2 regions of the Brevibacterium pityocampae genome follow, and region 1 is predicted to be linked to the other one. Evidence: predicted binding sites of a transcription regulator. Region 1 holds the regulator's gene; the other holds the start of a gene.
What was found. The regulator HrcA, encoded in region 1, represses chaperone genes, less so after heat shock. The targets are predictions, from matches to a motif close to TTNGCACTCGNNNNNNNCGAGTGCNAA.
Positions count from the first base shown of each region.

Region 2: the regulator HrcA is predicted to act here: its motif matches at 1,472-1,498, upstream of groL (chaperonin GroEL).

Region 1 covers NZ_BAABGL010000018.1:66,408-69,816, reverse strand. The annotation lists gene ABD883_RS11605 (DUF4870 domain-containing protein) at 1-323, opposite strand, end outside; gene ABD883_RS11600 (DUF3097 domain-containing protein) at 472-1,341, opposite strand; gene hrcA (heat-inducible transcriptional repressor HrcA) at 1,485-2,495, shown strand; gene dnaJ (molecular chaperone DnaJ) at 2,510-3,409, shown strand, end outside.
Region 2 covers NZ_BAABGL010000002.1:563,149-566,557, forward strand. The annotation lists gene ABD883_RS02910 (DUF3263 domain-containing protein) at 1-271, shown strand, start outside; gene ABD883_RS02915 (LytR C-terminal domain-containing protein) at 274-861, shown strand; gene ABD883_RS02920 (cold-shock protein) at 1,164-1,367, shown strand; gene groL (chaperonin GroEL) at 1,642-3,267, shown strand; gene ABD883_RS02930 (DUF1707 SHOCT-like domain-containing protein) at 3,371-3,409, opposite strand, start outside.

The DNA.
Region 1 (3,409 bases):
CCGTAGGACTGCTGCTGGCCGTAGGCCTGCTGCTGACCGTAGGACTGGGGCTGGGAGCCGTAGGCCGCTCCGCCCTGCGGCTGGGAGCCGTAGGACTGCTGCGGCTGGGAGCCATAGGCGCCGCCGCCCTGGGGCTGGGACCCGTAGGCCCCACCCTGCGGCTGGGAGCCGTACGCCGGCTGCTGCGAGCCGTACGGCTGCTGGGGCTGTGATCCGTAGGCCGCTCCGCCCTGCGGCTGCGAGCCGTAGGGCTGCTGCTGGCCGGAGGTGTAGGTGGGGGGCATGGGACGGCCGGGATCCTGGCCGTAGGGCTGCTGCGACATGCTGGGGGACTTCCTTTCCGAAGCGGCGCGCACGGATGCGATACGTCCCTACGCTATGCCACCGGGCCGCCCGGCGCATTCTCCGGGTGTTCCGATTCGGCCACACCGCGGTCCGCGCACGGGTGTGGGAGCAGCCTGCGAGAACCCCTCAGTGCGCTCCGGGCTCGACCGTGACGAAGTCGATGAGCTCCTCGACCCGACCGGAGAGCGCGGGGTCGACGTCGGCGATCGTGCTCACCGAGCGCAGGATCCGCTGCCAGGCGCGCGCGACGTCCCGGTGGTCCGAGGCCGGCCAGCCGATGCGGCGGAGCACCCCGGTCTTCCAGTCCTCCCCGCGCGGCACCTCGGGCCACGCGGCGATCCCGACGACGGCCGGGCGGACGGCCTGCCAGATGTCGACGTAGGGGTGGCCGATGAAGTGCACGACACCGGCGTAGCGCGGATCCCGGGTCACCGCCTCGGCGATCCGCATCTCCTTCGAGCCGGCCACGAGGTGGTCGGCGAGGACGCCGACCCGGTGCGCGGCATCGGGACCGAACTCGACGAGCCGGTCGGCCACGTCGTCGAGCCCGCCGAGCGGTTCGACGACGACTCCCTCGACCCGCAGGTCGTCGCCCCAGATCTTCTCCACGAGCTCCGCGTCGTGCTTGCCCTCGACCCAGATCCGCGAGCCCCGGGCCACCCGGGCGCGCGCCTCGGGCACGGCCACCGAGCCCGAGGCGGTGCGGCCGGGAGCTCGGGTGCGCGGGACGGGGCGGACGAGGCGCACGGGGGAGCCGTCGATGAGGTAGCCCGGGCCGAGCGGGAACGGGCGCGTGCGTCCGCGCCGGTCCTCGAGGTGGACGACGTGGCCGGCGCTCGTCTTCTCGAAGCCGACGACCGCGCCCACCCAGCCGCTCCCTGCATCCTCGACGACGAGGCCCGGGGCGACGGGCACCTCGCGGGACTCCGGACGGCGCCGGGCGCGGGGGGAGGAGGCGGAGAGCACATCACGGCCGTAGGGGTCGGAATAGGTCATCAGGCCACTGTAGGTCGCCCGCACCCGGGTTTTGGGACTCACCCGCCCACAGGCGTAGGATTGGCACTCGAACATGTGGAGTGCCAGACAGTCGAAAGCCGAAGAATCGAGCAGTCGAACGGGAGCCGGACAGGGGGAGCGCGATGAATGACGGCCGCCGCGCCCGCGTGCTGCGGGCCATCGTCGAGGACTACGTCGCGACGAACGAGCCCGTCGGATCCAAGGCGCTCGTCGAGCGCCACGGCCTCGAGGTGTCCTCGGCGACGATCCGCAACGACATGGTCGCCCTCGAGCAGGAGGGGCTCATCGCGCAGCCGCACACCTCGGCCGGGCGCATCCCCACCGACAAGGGCTACCGGATGTTCGTCGACCGGCTCGACGAGGTCAAGCCGCTGTCCGCGGCGGAGAAGCGGGCGATCGCACGGATCATCGAGCGCCCCGTCGACATCGACGACATGCTCGACCGCACGGTCCGCCTCCTCGCCTCGCTCACGCACCAGGTCGCCGTCGTCCAGTACCCCATGGCCACGACCTCCCAGGTGCGCCACCTCGAGCTCGTCGACATCGCCCCGCACCGCCTGCTCGTCGTCCTCATCACCGACTCCGGACAGGTCGAGCAGCGGATCGTCGACTCCGGGATGCCGCTCGGCGAGACCGACATCGCCCTGCTGCGCGATGCGTTCAACGAGGTCCTCCACCGCACCCGGCTCGACCGGGTCGCGGCGGCCTGCGACACGGTGAGCGTGCCGCCGGGGCTGCGGGACGTCGCCGCCGCGATCAGCGAGGTCGTCACCGATCTCGCCCGCTCGACCCGGCAGGACCGGCTCGTCATGGCCGGCACCGCGAACCTGGCCCGCTCCGGGCGGGACCTCGGAGCGCACATCGGCCCCCTGCTCGAGGCCTTCGAGGAGCAGGTCGTGCTCCTCAAGCTGCTGACCTCGATGGTCGCGGAGACCGGGCGTGTGAGCGTGCGGATCGGCCGGGAGAACCCGGTCGAGTCCTTCGCGAGCACCTCGGTCGTGGCCACCGGCTACGGCACCGACGACTCCGAGGCGAAGCTCGCCGTCCTCGGCCCCACCCGCATGGACTACCCGACCACGATGGCCGCCGTGCGCGCCGTCGCCAAGTACGTCTCCGTCATCCTCTCGGAATAAGCAAAGGACTCTGAGTGAGCGATCATTACGCAACCCTGGGCGTCGACCGCGACGCCACCCCCGACGAGATCAAGAAGGCCTACCGGAGGCTCGCCCGGAAGCTCCACCCCGACGTCAACCCGGGGCACGAGGCCGAGTTCAAGGAGGTCGCCGTCGCCTACGAGATCCTCTCGGATCCGAACAAGCGGCAGAACTACGACCTCGGCGGCTCCGGCTCCGGGCAGGGATTCGGGGGCGGCGACTTCGGCGGCTTCTCCGACCTGTTCGAGACGTTCTTCGGCGGCGGCATGGGCGGGGCAGGGCGCACGCAGCCGGCCTCCCGGCAGCGGCGCGGCAAGGACGCGCTCATCGAGGTCGAGATCGACCTCGAGACGGCCGTCTTCGGCGACACCGAGACCGTCGAGATCGTCACCGCCGAGGTGTGCGGGACCTGCGACGGCGACGGTGCCCGGCCGGGCACCTCGGCGGAGACCTGCTCGCTGTGCCACGGCACCGGCAGCATTCAGCAGATGACCCGCACCCTGCTCGGCCAGATGGTCACCAATCAGACCTGCAACAACTGCGGCGGCTACGGCACCCGCATCACCGACCCGTGCACGAGCTGCGGCGGCGACGGCCGCGTCCGAGCGGAGCGCTCACTGCCCGTGCGGATCCCCGCCGGCGTGTCCGACGGCGTGCGCATCAAGCTCGCCGGGCAGGGCGAGGTGGGTCCGGGCGGGGGACCGCCCGGTGACCTCTACCTCGAGATCCGGGTGATCGACCACCCGGTCTTCACCCGCGACGGCGACCACCTGCGGTGCATGCTCACCGTCCCGATGACCGCTGCCGCCCTGGGCTCCGCGGTCCAGCTCGAGACCTTCGACGGCGTGCAGACGATCGAGATCGAGCCCGGTCTCCAGTCCGGCACCGTCAAG
Region 2 (3,409 bases), on a different contig from region 1:
GCACGGCGGCGGTGATGCACCGCACGGCGAGCTCAGCACGCTCGAAGTCGCGGTTCTCGAGTTCGAGCGCCGCTGGTACACCTACGGCGGAGCGAAGGACCACGCGATCCGCGAGCGCTTCGACATGTCCGCCGCGTCGTACTTCCAGGTGCTGAACTCCCTGCTCGAGAACCCCGCGGCCTACGTCGCGGACCCGATCCTCATCAAGCGACTGCGGCGGATCCGTGACAGTCGACAGCGCCACCGCGCACAGGCCCGGATCGCGAGGTAACCGTGGCCGACTACCCCAAGGACGAGTTCGACGACCTGCCGGCGACCGGCAGGAAGGGCGCGCATCGGCGCGACGGCGGCCCGACCTCGCAGGCCGGGGCGCTCGCGCTCATCGCGATCCTCGCGATCGCCGCGCTGCTCCTCGTGTTCGGTGCGATCAACATCATCCGCACCTCGGCGGGCGACCCGGAGGAGAAGATCGCCGAGCCCACCGCTACCGCCGAGCCCACGAGCGAGGAAACGACTGAGGAGCCCTCCGTCGACATCGACGCGGTGGAGAAGACGGCCGCGGTCGCCGTCCTCAACGCCTCGGGCGTGTCCGGCGCGGGCTCCGCTTTCGGCGAGGCCGTCGAGGGCGCCGGCTGGACCGTGGCGCAGGTCGGCAACCACACGACGGCGGACACCGTGTCCTCGATCCACTACTCCGATCCGGAGTTCGAGGCCGAGGCGCAGGCGCTCGCCGAGCTGCTCGGGGTCACCGATGTCGAGGAGTCCGAGGAGTTCACGGACGACATCACCGTCGTCGTCTGCTCGGACATCGCGAACGATCCGCCGACTGCCGATGGGGCCGCGGAGGACCCCGGCGCCTGAGCCGCGGATCCCCGCGCTCATAGCCCTGACCTGGGCCGACTCCGTCCGTTTCGCGGCAAGCCCGCTTGTCCTGAAGTGGGTCCGGATGCGGCGGTTCTCCGAATGTTCATCAAGGCGGCTTGTGTTCCTCCGGGTGCGCGTCTAGGATGGGGAGCAGTCAACTGAGGCCCGTCGTGGCTTCCGGTAGAAGTTTTCAGCCGCGTGCACAGCACCGGCGGTGAATGAAGTATCGGCGTCATCTCGAAGTTTCAGGGGCTGATTCAATGCGCATCACGCGCGCTCACAGCTGTTTTGGAGAAATAATGGCGCAAGGTACTGTCAAGTGGTTCAATGCCGAAAAGGGATACGGTTTCATCACCGTTGACGGCAGCGAGCAGGACGTCTTCGTCCACTGGTCCGCGATCCAGATGGACGGATACCGTTCGCTGGAAGAGGGCCAGCAGGTCGAGTTCGAGGTCGGCCAGGGCGACAAGGGTCCGCAGGCGGAGTCCGTGACTCTGGCCTGATCGGCCGACAGACGGTGAACCGGGGGTTTCGACCTCCGGTTTTCTGTTGCCCCGGTGCGGTTCCCTCCCGGCGCACGCTGCCGGGAGGGAACCGCACCGGGGCATTTGCACTCGGTGGGGGAGAGTGCTAAATCTAGTACTGGTGTGACTCGGCTCCGCGAAGAGGGCCCAGCGCCGCTGTGGAAGGGAATCAGCGGAGCGAAGCCCGGCCGTCGCGGGCGCTGCGGAGACGAGATCGACAATCCACCCCGTTACAGGGAGGACCCCAGCCACTATGGCAAAGCTCATTGCATTCGACGAAGAAGCACGTCGCGGACTCGAGACCGGGCTCAACACCCTGGCCGATGCCGTCAAGGTCACGCTCGGACCGCGCGGTCGCAACGTCGTGCTCGAAAAGAAGTGGGGAGCGCCGACCATCACGAATGACGGCGTCTCCATCGCCAAGGAGATCGAGCTCGAGGACCCGTACGAGAAGATCGGTGCGGAACTCGTCAAGGAAGTCGCCAAGAAGACCGATGACGTCGCCGGCGACGGCACCACCACCGCCACGGTGCTCGCTCAGGCGCTCGTCCGCGAGGGCCTGCGCAACGTGGCGGCCGGTGCCGATCCGCTCAGCCTCAAGCGCGGCATCGAAAAGGCTGTCGCCGCGGTGACGGAGAAGCTCCTCGAGTCCGCGGTCGACGTGGACTCCAAGGAGCAGATCGCTGCGACCGCCGGCATCTCCGCCGGTGATCCCGCGATCGGCGAGCTCATCGCCGAGGCGATCGACAAGGTCGGCAAGGAGGGCGTCGTCACCGTCGAGGAGTCGAACACCTTCGGCCTCGAGCTCGAGCTCACCGAGGGCATGCGCTTCGACAAGGGCTACATCTCCGGCTACTTCGTCACCGACACGGAGCGCCAGGAGACGGTGCTCGAGGACCCCTACATCCTCATCGTCAACTCGAAGGTCTCGAACGTCAAGGATCTCCTCCCCGTCCTCGAGAAGGTGCAGCAGTCGGGCAAGCCGCTGGTCATCATCGCCGAGGACGTCGAGGGCGAGGCCCTGGCGGTGCTCGTGGTCAACAAGATCCGCGGCACCTTCAAGTCCGTCGCCGTCAAGGCCCCGGGATTCGGCGACCGCCGCAAGGCGCAGCTCGCCGACATCGCGATCCTCACCGGCGGACAGGTCATCGCCGAGGAGGTCGGCCTCAAGCTCGAGAACGCCACCCTCGACCTGCTGGGCACCGCCCGCAAGGTCGTCGTCACCAAGGACGAGACCACCATCGTCGAAGGTGCGGGCGACTCGGACGAGATCGCCGGCCGCGTGGCCCAGATCCGCGCCGAGATCGAGAACTCGGACTCCGACTACGACCGCGAGAAGCTGCAGGAGCGCCTGGCCAAGCTGGCCGGCGGCGTCGCAGTCATCAAGGCCGGAGCCGCGACCGAGGTCGAGCTCAAGGAGCGCAAGCACCGCATCGAGGACGCCGTGCGCAACGCGAAGGCGGCCGTCGAGGAGGGCATCGTCGCCGGTGGCGGCGTGGCCCTCATCCAGGCGGGCAAGACCGCGTTCGAGACCCTCGAGCTGACCGGCGACGAGGCGACCGGTGCGCAGATCGTCAAGGTCGCCATCGACGCCCCGCTCAAGCAGATCGCCACGAACGCCGGCCTCGAGCCGGGCGTGGTGGCCGAGAAGGTGCGCCACCTCGAGCCCGGTCACGGACTCAACGCGGCCACCGGTGAGTACGAGGACCTGCTCGCCGCAGGCATCAACGACCCGGTCAAGGTGACGCGCTCCGCGCTGGAGAACGCCGCCTCGATCGCCGGGCTGTTCCTCACCACCGAGGCCGTCGTCGCCGACAAGCCGGAGCCCGCTCCGGCGATGCCGGGAGCCGACGGCGGCATGGGCGGCATGGACTTCTGATCCAGCACGCACAGCAGCGCTGACTCCGGTCGGCACGGGGGCGAGGTCGCACGCGACCTCGCCCCCACTGCATTCATCGGTGCGGTACCTGCACCGGCCGCGCTCACTCGAGCCGGCGGTCGATCTCCCGGCGGCGCGCGCG